DNA from 3 places in the Pseudoxanthomonas sp. Soil82 genome. Region 1 is predicted to be linked to each of the others. Evidence: predicted binding sites of a transcription regulator. Region 1 holds the regulator's gene; each other region holds the start of a gene.
What was found. Region 1 encodes FliA, which starts transcription of late flagellar genes. Its sites were predicted from a motif close to TAAAGTTTNNCNNNCNNNGGCCGATAA; they were not measured.
Positions count from the first base shown of each region.

Region 2: a site for FliA is predicted at 2,493-2,519, ahead of ABKA19_RS04330 (GGDEF domain-containing protein). Genes of this name have one in related genera too.
Region 3: a site for FliA is predicted at 2,380-2,406, ahead of ABKA19_RS05495 (CheR family methyltransferase). Genes of this name have one in related genera too.

Region 1 covers NZ_JBEAAK010000003.1:192,722-196,954, reverse strand. Annotated here, with positions in the region: gene ABKA19_RS09880 (chemotaxis protein CheA) at 1-795, opposite strand, end outside; gene ABKA19_RS09875 (protein phosphatase CheZ) at 809-1,432, opposite strand; gene cheY (chemotaxis response regulator CheY) at 1,429-1,821, opposite strand; gene ABKA19_RS09865 (RNA polymerase sigma factor FliA) at 1,871-2,614, opposite strand; gene ABKA19_RS09860 (P-loop NTPase) at 2,611-3,492, opposite strand; gene flhF (flagellar biosynthesis GTPase FlhF) at 3,479-4,233, opposite strand, start outside.
Region 2 covers NZ_JBEAAK010000001.1:965,026-969,258, reverse strand. Annotated here, with positions in the region: gene gnd (phosphogluconate dehydrogenase (NAD(+)-dependent, decarboxylating)) at 1-17, opposite strand, end outside; gene ABKA19_RS04350 (DUF1330 domain-containing protein) at 203-523, opposite strand; gene ABKA19_RS04345 (OsmC family protein) at 720-1,253, opposite strand; gene ABKA19_RS04340 (DUF1993 domain-containing protein) at 1,334-1,846, opposite strand; gene ABKA19_RS04335 (hypothetical protein) at 1,926-2,363, opposite strand; gene ABKA19_RS04330 (GGDEF domain-containing protein) at 2,584-4,038, shown strand; gene ABKA19_RS04325 (cupin domain-containing protein) at 4,057-4,233, opposite strand, start outside.
Region 3 covers NZ_JBEAAK010000002.1:3,218-7,450, reverse strand. Annotated here, with positions in the region: gene ABKA19_RS05505 (protein-glutamate methylesterase/protein-glutamine glutaminase) at 1-879, opposite strand, end outside; gene cheD (chemoreceptor glutamine deamidase CheD) at 879-1,472, opposite strand; gene ABKA19_RS05495 (CheR family methyltransferase) at 1,469-2,335, opposite strand; gene ABKA19_RS05490 (methyl-accepting chemotaxis protein) at 2,740-4,233, opposite strand, start outside.

The sequences.
Region 1 (4,233 bases):
GCGCGCCAGCACGAGCTCGCCGATCAGGTTGACGATCGCGTCCAGCCGGCGCGTGTCCACGCGCACGGTCTGCTCGGCCTCGACCGGTGCCGTTGTGCGCGGCGGTGGTGGCGTGGCCGGTCGCGGCGGCGAGGCGGGCACCGCCGGCGCGACGTGCGTGGCCGGTGCCGGCGCCGCCGGGGAGGCGCCCGGTGCGGCGCCGCCGTGCAGCTGGTCGAGCAGTGCTTCGAACTCGTCGTCGTCGATCATGTCCGGCGCCGGCCGGGCGGCCGCCGGCTTGGCCGGGGGCGGGGCGCTGCCGGGTGCGGCGGCGCCATGCAACTGGTCGAGCAGGGCTTCGAACTCGTCGTCGCCGATCATCTCCGGCGACGCCGGGGAGGTCGCGGACGGGGCAGGGGCCGGTGCCGCGGCGACGACCGGGTCCAGGCTGAACTGCGCGATCAGCTCGGCCGGCGCGTGCGCCGGTTCGGTTCCGGCGCCGACCGCATCGAGCATGGCCTGCAGCCAGTCGAGCGATCGCTGCGCGGCGTCGAAGTGCTGCGCCTCGAGCGCGGCCTGGCCAGCGCGCACGCTGCCGAGCGTCTCCTCGGCGGCGTGGCACAGTTCCACCATCGGGGTGATGCTGAGGAAGCCGGCGCCGCCCTTCAGGGTGTGGAAGCCGCGGAACACCGCGTTGAGCTGGTCGCGGTCGTCCGGCGCATGTTCCAGCGCGACCAGCTGCTCGCCGAGGCGGTCCAGGATCTCCTGGGCCTCGACGATGAAATCAGCCGCGATCTCCGCGGTCACTCCGCTCATGGCATGGGTCTCGTTACAGGCCCAGGTCGGCCAGCAGCGCGTCGGCGTCGACCTGGGTCACCGCGTGGCGGTCCAGGCCGTGCACGGCGGGGCCGGCCAGCGCCGGGCCGGGGGTTTCCTCTCGCGGCGGCAGCCCGAGCGCGCCGAAGCCCTCGTGCACCTTGCGCACGATGCCGGCCACCCGGCGGATGATCTGCCCGGTGAGGTCCTGGTAGCTCTGGGTCAGGCCGATCTCGGTGAGGTTGTGGCGGATCCTGTCCAGCACTTCGTCCTGGCGCGCGGAGACGCCCTCGATGCGCACGCTCTCGAGCAGGTCGCGGCACTGGTCGGCCAGGTCCAGGGTGCGGTGGGTGGCCTGTTCGGTCACCGCCACCACGTGGTCCAGGCGCGCGCAGGCATCGTCGAGCTCGACCGGGCGGCCGTCCTCCTCGGGCGTGCGCGGCAGTTCGCCCAGGGCCTGGCTCAGTTCGCGCGCCAGCCGGCCCAGGCCCTGCACCAGCGGCCGGGTGCGGGCGGAGGCGAGCGCGTCGATCACCGCGCGCATGGAGGTCTCGTCGCCGCGCTCGAGCGCATCCAGGGCCTCGTGCAGGCGCTGGATCAGCGCGGCGCGTTCGGGGGACACGGCCACCGCGCTCATGCGGTGGCCGCCAGGCGTTCGAAGATCTTGCCCAGCTTCTCTTCCAGGGTCTGCGCGGTGAACGGCTTGATGATGTAGCCGTTCACGCCGTTCTGCGCGGCCTCGATGATCTGTTCGCGCTTGGCCTCGGCGGTGACCATCAGCACCGGCAGGGTCTTGAGCTTTTCGTCTGCGCGGATCGAGCGCAGCAGGTCGATGCCGGTCATGCCGGGCATGTTCCAGTCGGTGACCACGAAATCGAACGGAGCCGAGCGCAACGCGGCCAGGGCCGTGTGGCCGTCGTCGGCCTCGGCGGTGTTGGTGTAGCCCAGATCGTTGAGCAGGTTCTTGACGATGCGACGCATCGTCGAGAAGTCGTCCACGATCAGGATGCGCATGTTCTTGTTCACTTCTTGCTCCGTTTCAGGGTGGTGCGGTGTAGCGGGTGGGAGGCGCCGGCTATTCGTCTTCCAGCCCGGCGTCGCGCGATTCGTACTGGCCCAGGCGGCCGCGCAGGCGCAGCACGGCCTGGCCGTGGATCTGGCACACGCGCGACTCGCTGACCCCGAGCACCGCGCCGATCTCCTTGAGGTTCAGCTCCTGCTCGTAGTACAGCGACAGCACCAGCTGCTCGCGCTCGGGCAGCAGGCCGATGGCCGCGGCCAGCTCGCGGCCGAAGTCGCTGCGTTCCAGGACCTGCTGCGGGGTCATGCCGCCGCTGTGGATGGTCACCTCGCCGTGGTCCTCCACGTGCGAGTCCAGGCTCAGCACCTGGCCGCGCGAGGCGTCCTCGAGCAGGCGCAGGTACTCGGGCAGCGGCATCTCCAGGTGCGCGGCCACTTCCTGCGGGCTGGCGGCGCGGCCGGTGGCCTGCTCGATCTGGCGCACCGCGGCGGCGGCGTCGCGGGCGCGGCGGTGCACCGAGCGCGGCACCCAGTCGCCGCGGCGGATCTCGTCGATCATCGAACCGCGGATGCGGATCGAGGCGTAGGTCTCGAACGAGGCGCCCTGGTCGGGGTCGTAGCTGCGCGAGGCCTCGATCAGGCCGATCATGCCGGCCTGGATCAGGTCGTCGACCTCCACGCTGGCCGGCAGGCGCGCCGCCAGGTGGTGGGCGATGCGGCGCACCAGGTCGGCATGGCGGGCGACGGCGTCGTCGGCCACGCTGCGCTGGACCGCGCGGTATTCGGCCAGGGCGTTCATGCCGCCGCTCCCTGCCGCACGCCCTGCGCGAGCAGGCGGTCGACGAAGAATTCGATGTTGCCGCGCGGGCTGGCCGGGGCTTCCCAGCGCGCCGCGCGGCGGGCGATCTCGGCGATGGCGCGGGCCGAGGGGCTGGCCGGGTAGGCGGTGGCGACGGCCTGCTGGCGCTGCACCGCCATCCGCAGCCAGTCGCACTGCGGCACCGCGCCGAGGAAGTTGAGCGAGACATCGCCGAGGAAGCGCTCGCACACGCGCGATAGCTTGTCGTAGAGGCCGCGGCCCTCGGCCGGGCTGCGCACCATGTTGGCCACCACCTGCACCCGGTCCACGCCGCGCTCGCGCGAGAGGACCTTGATCAGGGCGTAGGCGTCGGTGATCGAGGCCGGCTCGTCGCAGACCACCACCACCGCGTCCTGCGCGGCCTGGCAGAAGGTCAGCACGCTGTCGGTGATGCCGGCGGCGGTGTCGACGATGAGGATGTCCAGGTCGCGCTGCAGCTCGTTGAAGACGTTGACCAGGCCCACGTGCTGGGCCGGCTGCAGTTCGGCCATGTGCCGGCGGCCGGAGGCGGCGGGCACCACCAGCATGCCGTTCGGGCCTTCGAGGATGACCTCGTCCAGCTCGCAGCGGCCGGAGACCAGGTCGGCCAGGGTGTTCTGCGGCGACAGCCCCAGCAGCACGTCGACGTTGGCCAGGCCCAGGTCGGCGTCGAGCAGGAGCGTGCGCTTGCCCAGGCCGGCCAGCGAGGCGGCCAGGTTGACCGACAGGTTGGTCTTGCCCACGCCACCCTTGCCGCCGGTGACGGCGATGCTGCGGACGGGGGCCAGGCTCGGGTTGGCGGTGTTCAGGCTCAAGGGCGGGTACTCACGCGGCGGCATGGTCGTGCTCCGGGATGTTCGGCTTATCGGCCGCGCGGCGCAGATCTTCAAGGCGAAGGACCAGGCTGGCGGCATTGGCGCGGTGGAGGTCGTCGGGAACGCGCTGGCCGTCGGTCACCCAGGTCAGCGGCAGCTGGTGGTCGACCACCACCGACAGGGCGCTGCCCAGGCGGCCGGTCTCGTCCAGCTTGGTCAGGACCACGCCCTGCGGCTTGGCCGGGCCGAAGCGGCGCACGACCTCGTCCAGGTCGGCGTAGTGCGAGTTGGCCGGCAGCACCAGCAGGGTGCGGACCTCGCGCGCGGCGCGCAGCCAGTGGAGCTGGTTGGCCAGGGCGCGGTCGCGCTGGCCCAGGCCGGCGGTATCCACCAGCACCAGCCGGTAGTCCTGGAGGCGCTGCAGCAGGCCGATCAGGGCCGCGTCGCTATCGGCTTCGTGCACCGCCACGCCCAGCTGGCGGCCGTAGCTGTAGAGCTGTTCGCGACCGCCGATGCGGGCGGTGTCGGTGGTCACCAGGGCGACGTTGCGCGCGCCGTGCTCGGCGGCGTAGCGGGCGGCCAGCTTGGCGATGGTGGTGGTCTTGCCGGCGCCGGTCGGACCGACCAGGGCGATCACGCCGCCCTGCTCCAGCGGGTCGGCCGGGCACACCGGCAGCCGCCGCGAGATCAGGCCCAGCATCAGGCCGCGGCCGCGATGCGGGGGCGTGTCGGCCGGCAGCTGCAGCACGGTGTCGCGGGTGATGC
Region 2 (4,233 bases), on a different contig from region 1:
ACCATGCCGATATCCATGCGACCTCCTCGCGTGCGAAAGGCCAAGCCTCGCACAGGGCGAAGGATCCGCACCACCCTCGGCGCTCGAACGCAGCACCGCCGTCGACGGTGAGGCAGCGAGACTCTCGGCGCCGGGCCAGCACGCCAGGCCTCCCGGAACGCACCAGGCCTCCCTGCGTAGCCGCCGGCGCGCACCGCGTCCTTCAGCCGAGCAGGTCCACACCCTTGTGGTCGTCCGCAACGCCCTGGACCAGCAACAGGTCGCCCTCGGTATGCCCGGCGCGCAAGGGCCGGATCGCCTGGTAGGCGTCGGACTCGTACCAGCCCCGCGCCTGCTCCATGCTGGGGAACTCGATGACCACCAGGTCGCCCGACCACGCACCTTCCACCGGCTCGTACGGGCCGCCATGGATACGGAACCTGCCGGAGAACGGCGCCAGCGTGCCATCGATCCTCTGCAGGTACTCCATGATCTCCGGACCGAACCGCGTCTCCCGTATCACGGCCACAGCGTAAGCGCGCATCGAGTTCTCCTGGCAGTCTTCGAATACCGGGCACTCTAACGCCTTCGCGATCGGGGGCATTCCTGTGCGGGCAGCGCCGCCGACGGTCCAGGTCGCGAAACCGCTCGAGCGGCACGCACCTGCGCGGATGAGACACCCCCATGGCTGGGCCAGGGTATCCACCGAACCGGAACGCTGCGTCGGCTTGGCCTGACCGTCAGGCCGCGGGCCCATGCCACGCGACCCGTTGCACCCTACAACCCGAGCGAAGTGTGTTGTGTATCTCCGCAAGCCGATCGGTCTCGGACAGCAGGAACTCGATTTCTTCCTCCGAAGCGGAAGAGTCCACCCTCGCCGAGTATGTGACCGACTCCGCAGGCAGGCCTACAGCTTCGAACCGCGCCGAGGCAATTACTTCACACCCGGTTATGGCGATGCCGAGGCGCTGTGCCTCGCGATACAGGTCATTGCAGTAGCAAGTGGCGAGGGCGAGCATCAGGAGCTCGCCGCCATTCACGGAACTACCGGGGCCCGATTCTTTCGAGGGAACGTCCAGCGACTTGGCAGAGCCGGCAGTGGAGACACTTACGGCGTTCTGACCCGGCTCGTTCCGGACCTGCGCGGAGATCTCCACGTGCAACCCTCCGTTCCGGCGGCCTAATGACCGAGATGAGCCGAATGGCGAAGCCAGTTCGGCTGGTTGAGTTGCGAGGCACGCCAAGCGCACCTCACTCCTGGCGAAGACTGCCATTGCAGGCAATCCTCGCACCGCAACTCCGACAAGACCGCCCGGCATCATGCAGGCCCATGCCTGCCCCCGGCGGGCGGCCGTCAGCTGCGGCCCAGGTAATCCAGCTTGCCCAGCGGCACCCCGTTGTGGCGCAGGATCGCGTAGGCGGTGGTGACGTGGAAATACAGGTTGGGCAGGGCGAAGCCGGTGAGGTAGCCCAGGCCTTCGAAGGCGTATTCGCCGCCGGGGGTCCGCAGCACCACCGGGCGGGTCTCGGCGCCGTCGATCTGCGCGGGCTCGAACGTGCCCAGGTAGGCGATGGCGCGGTCCAGCCGCGCATGGAGGCCGGCGAAATCGCTCTCGTCGTCGGCGAACACCGGTGCTTCGACCCCGGCCAGGCGCGCGGCGCCGTTCTTGGCGGTGTCGCTGGCCATCTGCACCTGGCCCAGCAGCGGGCGCATGTCCGGGGCCAGACGCGACTGCAGCAGCACGGCCGGGTCGAAGCCGCGTTCGATCGCGTGCGCCTCGCCCAGTTCGAGCACCCGGCGCAGGTTGCGCAGGGCGCGCACGAAGGCGGGGATGGAGGCGCCGTACATCGAGATCGTCGTGGTCATGCAGGAGTCCGCAAACCGGAAAGGGAAGGTGCGCCGGCCGGGCAGGCCGGCGCACCGGGTGGATCACCGCATCCAGGCATCAGCGCAACCAGCCACCCGCGCGGCAGCGCCCGGCATATACCCACAATCCCGCCGCGATGACCAGCACCAGCACCGGCATCGCCAGCCCCGCCGGACCGTAGGCCTGCCAGGCCGGGGTCAGCGCATAGGCACCGGCCATCTGCAACACCACCGCCAGCAGCGAGACCGCGAACAGCGGCACCGCCCAGCGCCGGCGCAGCAGCAGGCCCAGCGCACCGAGCACCCCGCCGATGACCCCGATCCCGAACATCGCGTTCAACCAGGCCGGCGTGGCCAGGAAGATCTGCCGGTCGACCTCCGGCAGCGTCGCCAGCCGCGCTTCGTCCATGGTCACCTGCATGACGAACATCGCCAGGCCGAGCAGGTTCCACACCAGCGCCAGTATCGCCACCCACCAGTAAGCCTTGGGCCGCACGGGCCCGGACTGCGTCTGCATGAGCTCCTCCCCTCGCGGCGCCTGTGCCGCGCCGCAGAGCGTACGCCTCCCTCCCCCGGCCGGGCAGTGCCGGGGGGGCGTCCGGGCCCACGGGCACCGATGGATCGCCGGCCGCCGCGGCCGCACCGCTAAACCCCGGCCGGCGACGGCCGCTAACCCGACGACCCCCCGTGATCCCGCCCGGCCGCCCGCATGCGAGCCGATCCACCCGGAGCCCCTGATGTCCATCGATCGCCGCTTCACCGCCTCCCTGCGTGATCCGGGGCCGGCCCTGGCCGACACCGGGCCGCTCGCGGTGCTGCCCGCCTTCGCCGACGGCATGGCCGCCCTGCCCGGGGAACTGGGCGGGCTCGGCAAGCGCCTGCAGTCGGCCGCGCGCGGCGAGGACTGGCGCAGCTACCAGCGCCTGCTGCAGCAGTTCCTGGACAAATACCTGCAGGATTTCGCCCGCAGCCTGGACAGCGGCGCGATGGCCGAGTCCGACCAGCTGCGCGAGCTGCTGCGACAGGCCGTGGGCGTAGCCCTGGCCTCGCTGCTGCAGCCGCTGCCGGCGCTGGCCGACGAATCCACCGCGCTGGGCAGCGAGCTGAAGCAGTGGCGGCCCGGCAGCGACCTGGCGCCGCTGGCGCTGCGCGTGCGCGAGCTGTGCCACCAGGTCGGCGTGCACGCCGGCGAGACCGCCGAACAGCAGGCGCTGCTGCTGGGCCTGTTCGACCTGCTGCTGGAGAACCTGTTCGAGCTGCTTGACGACGGCAGCTGGCTGCGCGGCCAGGTCGCGGTGGTGCGCGAGCTGCTGGCCGGCAATCCCGACCGCCAGACCCTGGAGGCCACCCGCCAGGGGTTGCGCGAGCTGGCCTACCAGCAGGGCCTGCTGAAGCAGGGCATCGACCAGTCCAAGGATGCGATGCGGGTGATGATGGTGTCCTTCGTCGAGCGCCTGGACGGCATGGCCGCCAGCACCGGCGAGTTCCAGTCGCGGCTGGAAGTGCACATGCAGGCGATCCGGCAGGCGCGCACCATCGCCGACCTCGGCCACGGCCTGGAGGACGTGCTTGACGACACCGCGCGTCTGCAGGCGCAGGCGTTGCAGTCGCGCGAGCAGCTACTGGCCGCGCGCGCCGAAGTCGACGCGGCCGAAAGCCGGATCCGCGAACTGGAGGCGCGCCTGCGCGACGTCGGCGACCTGCTGCGCAGCGATCCGCTCACCGGCGCGCTCAACCGGCGCGGGTTCGAGGAGGAATACGCGCGCGAGTCGGTGCGCGCCGAGCGCGAGGCGCACCCGCTGTCGCTGGCGGTGATCGACCTGGACGAGTTCAGCCGGCTCAACGCGCGCCACGGCCATGCCGGCGGCGACGTGGCGCTGCGCCACCTGGTCAGCCTGGCCCAGGCCACGCTGCGCGCTGGCGATGCGATCTGCCGCCACGGCGGCGAGGAGTTCGTACTGCTGCTGCCGGGCACGCCGCTGGCCGAGGCGCAGGCGGTGGTCCAGCGCCTGCAGAAGCGCCTGGCGGCCGAACCGGCGGTGCACGAGGGCCAGCGCATCGCGTTCGCGTTCAGCGCCGGCGTCGCCGTGCGCCAGCTCGGCGAAGACCGCGACCACCTGCTGCGACGCGCCGACCGCGCGATGTACCAGGCCAAGCGCGACGGCCGCAACCGGGTCAGCGTCGCCCACTGAGCCGGGTGGGCAGGCCGGTCAGCGACGCCGCGGCGGCCGCCCGGCCGGGCGTTCGTCGCCGTCCTGTGTGTACGCGGGCGGCGAGTAGAAGTTGACCGTCTTCAACGGCGTGCGGCCGGTGTTGCGGATCTCGTGCGCCTCGCCGCGCTCGATCAGCAGCAGGCTGCCGGCGCCCAGCGCGCGGCGCGTGCCCTC
Region 3 (4,233 bases), on a different contig from region 1:
GCCCATGCCGGTGAGGATCGCGGCCACCGCGTTGGCGCCGGCGTTCTGCGCCACCGACCGGAACAGCACGTCGACCGCCGGCCGGTGCCGGTTCACCGGCGCGCCATCGTCGATCCGGCAACGCCAGCGGGCGCCGTCGCGGATCACCCGCAGGTGGCGGTCGCCCGGCGGCAGGTAGGCGTGGCCGGGCAGGATCGCCTCGCCATCCGACGCCTCGCGCACGAGCATCTGCGAGTGCCGGTCCAGCCGGTCGACGAAGGCGCGGCTGAAGCCGCCGGGGATGTGCTGGGTCAGGACGATGGCCGGCGCGTCGGGCGGCATCTGTTCGAGCACCACGCGGATGGCTTCGGTGCCGCCGGCCGACGCGCCGATGGCGATGAGCCGGTCGGTGGTGCGGAAACGGGCGGCGGTGGCCACGGCGGGGCGCGGCGCGGCCGCCGCTTCCAGCCGCTGTGCCGGACGGGCCAGCGGCTGCACCCGGGCGCGCGCGGCCGCCTTGACCTTGGCGACGATCTCCGACGCGTAATCGCCCAGCCCGCGGGCCACGTCGAGCTTGGGCTTGGTGACGAAGTCCACTGCGCCCAGCGCCAGCGCCTGCAGGGTGATGTCGGCGCCGCGCTCGGTCAGCGAGGACACCATCAGCACCGGCATCGGCCGCAGCCGCATGATGTGCTCCAGGAACGCCAGGCCGTCCATGCGCGGCATCTCCACGTCCAGGGTCAGCACGTCGGGATTGAGCCGCTTGATCTTCTCGCGCGCCAGCAGCGGATCGGCGGCCGCACCAACCACCTCGATCTGCGGATCGCTGCCGAGCAGCTCGGTCAGGATCTGCCGGACCACCGCCGAGTCGTCGACCACCAGTACCTTGATCCTGTCCATCAGAACAGCTCCACGCCGCCGCTGACCGGGGTGCGCGACAGCCGCGAGCGGATCGCCGACTCGGTGGCGGCGACCTCGGCGTCGTGCGCATGCGGCATGCGGTTGACCATGACCTTGCCGGTCTGCGGGAAGAAGAACACCTTGCGCGGGTGGATTCCGCGAAGGTCCTCGGCCACCACCGGGATGCGCTCGGCGGCCAGGTAGGCCAGCACGAAGTCGGCGTTGCGCGTGCCCACCGGGTTGCTGGTGAAGCCCTTGAGCACGTTGGCGCCACCGAAGACCTTGGCCTCCAGCCGCTTGCGGCTGGCGCCGCGCTTGAGCAGCTCGTTGATCAGCACCTCCATCGCATAGCTGCCGTAGCGCGCCGGCGCGCCGTCGCCGGTGTTGCCGTCGGGCAGCAGGAAGTGGTTCATGCCGCCGAGCTGCAGCATCGGGTCGCGGATGCACGCGGCCACGCAGGAGCCGAGCACGGTGACCAGGGCGGTGCCGTCGTCGACCACCAGGTACTGGGTGGGAAGAAGCTTGGCCGCCGGGACCTTGAACTGCGGGTCGCGGTAGCGCATCACCTCGTCGGCCTGCAGTGCGACGTTCATGCGCGCGCCGCCGGGTTGCGGCGGTACAGCGTGCGCCCGCAGGGCTGGATCAGGTCGGCCGCATGCAGGTAGTTCTCCGAGTGCCCGGTGTAGAGCAGGCTGGCCGCGTCCATCTGCGGCAGCAGCCGCGAGAGGATGGCGCGCTGGGTGGGCTTGTCGAAGTAGATCATCACGTTGCGGCAGAAGATCGCCGCGAACGGGCCGCCCACGTCGTAGCGCGGCTGAAGCAGGTTCAACGGCCGGAACTCGACCAGCGCCTGCAGGGCCGGGTTGACCCGGCAGCGCCCTTCGTTGGGGCCGGTGCCGCGCTGGAAGTAGCGCTTGCGCAGGTCCTCGTCCAGGCCGGAGATGCGATCGATGGCGTAGACGCCCCGCTGGGCGGTGGCCAGGACCTGGGTGTCGATGTCGGTGGCGAGGATGCGCACGGGCGGCGCCAGCGTGCCGAACGCCTCGCAGGCGGTGATCGCCATCGAGTACGGCTCCTCGCCGGTGGATGCGGCGCACGACCAGAGGCGGATGGTGCCCTGGCCGCGCCCGAGCTCCTGCAGCTGGGCGTCGAGCCGCTCGAAGTGGTGCGGTTCGCGGAAGAACGCCGTCAGGTTGGTGGTCAGCGCGTTGGTGAAGGCCTGCCACTCCGCGCCGTCGGGGTCGGCGTCGAGCTGGTCGAGGTACTCGCCGAAATCGTGCAGGTCCAGCGCGCGCAGGCGCCGCGAGAGGCGGCCGTAAACCATGTCCCGCTTGCCCGGCGCCAGGGCGATGCCGGCGCGTGCGTGGATCATCTGGCAGACGCGGCGGAAATCGCGGTCGGAGAAGGGGAACTCCCTCTGGTCCGTCGGCGGGTGCGGCAGGTGGGTGGCGCTCATCTGGGTTCCGGCATGGGCGGAGGTAGGGTTCTGTCCCACCAGGGATATCGGCGCGGCACGACCGAAGTTGATGGGCGCCCGGTGCGGTGCCCCCGATCCGCGCGCGGCAGGAAACGGGGCGTGGCGCTTGCCGCTTTCCCCGATCGAAGCCACAACCCCGACGATTGCCAGGGACGCCGTACCCAAGGGTGATGGCTCAAGTGGCACATGGATGTGCCACGGCCCTTCGTAAAGGCAGGATGTCGTCCCGAAGGGTGGGCCATCACCCTTGGGTGCGGCGGCCCCGGAAGGTGCCAGCGCTTCAGCCAGCTACTCCGAAACAAGCACCCGACCGGCGATTGCACGTGGTGAAGAAAAAAGCCCCGGCGGGTGCCGGGGCTTTTCGGGGTCACAGGCGTTGCCGATCAGAACTCGGCCCAGTCGGCCTCGTTGATCACGGTGGCGGCATTGCCGGTCGCGCGCGGCGCGCGTGCGGCGGCCTTGCGCGCGGGGAACGGTACCGGTGCCGGCGTCGCCTGCACCGGCGCCGCGCTGCGGCCGCCCTCGATGCGGAACACGGCGATGGCCTGGGCCAGGCTGGCGGACTGCTCCTCCATGGCGCGGGCGGCGGCGGTGGCCTCCTCGACCAGGGCCGCGTTCTGCTGGGTGGTCTCGTCCATCTGCACGATGGTCTGGTTGACCTGCTCGATGCCGGCGGCCTGCTCCTGCGAGGCGGCGGAGATCTCGGCCATGATGTCGGTCACCCGCTGCACCGAGGCCACGATCTCGCCCATGGTCTTGCCGGCCTGCTCGGCCAGCGCGGCGCCATCGGCAACCCGGCCGGTGGAGTCCTCGATCAGCGACTTGATCTCCTTGGCCGCGGTGGCGCTGCGCTGGGCCAGCGAGCGCACCTCGGTGGCGACCACGGCGAAGCCGCGGCCCTGTTCGCCGGCACGCGCTGCTTCCACCGCGGCGTTGAGCGCCAGGATGTTGGTCTGGAAGGCGATGCCGTCGATGACCGAGATGATGTCGGCGATCTTGCGCGAGGAGGCCTGGATGTCGGCCATGGTGGTGACGACCTGGCCGACGACCTGGCCGCCCTGGGAGGCGACGGAGGCCGCGCCGATGGCCAGCTGGTTGGCCTGGCGGGCGTGGTCGGCGTTCTGCTTGACGGTGGAGGTGAGTTCCTCCATCGAGGCGGCGGTCTCTTCCAGGTTGGCGGCCTGCTGTTCGGTGCGGCGGGACAGGTCGTTGTTGCCGGAGGCGATCTCGGTGGAGGCGGTGGAGATGGCCGAGGAGGCGCCCTGGATGCGCGAGACGATGGAGGTGAGCTGGGCGACGGTGGCGTTGGCGTCGTCGCGCATGCGGGCGAACACGCCGTGGAAGTCACCGTCCATGCGCGTGGTCAGGTCGCCCTGCGACAGCGCGGTCAGCAGGCGCGAGACCTCGGACAGGCTGACAGCATTGGCGTCCAGCAGCGTGTTCAGCTGTTCGGCCAGCTGCAGCAGGAAGCCGTGCTTGCCTTCGGTACCCACGCGGCCGGACAGGTCGCCGGCGGCGGCGGCCTCGACGATGCGGGCCACCTCCTGCTCCACGTGCATCTCGCTGGTGCGGTCGCGCCACTCGCAGACCGTACCCACGTTCTCGCCGTCGGCGTCGCGGATCACCGAGATGCTCTGGGCGAATACCACTTCTCCGTAGCGCACCTCGCGCTGGCCGCGGCCTTCCTTCTCGAGCTGCTGGAGGAACGCCGGGTCGACCTTGCCGCCGTGCTCGAGCACGGAGATCGGCTGGCCCACCAGCGGCCGCTCCGGATCGATGCCCGGCAGGGCTTCGGCGATCTGCGCCGCGTAGCCGTCGAGCATGTGCCGCAGCGCGGGGTTGGTGTAGACCACGTCCAGGTCGCGGTCGGTGATGAT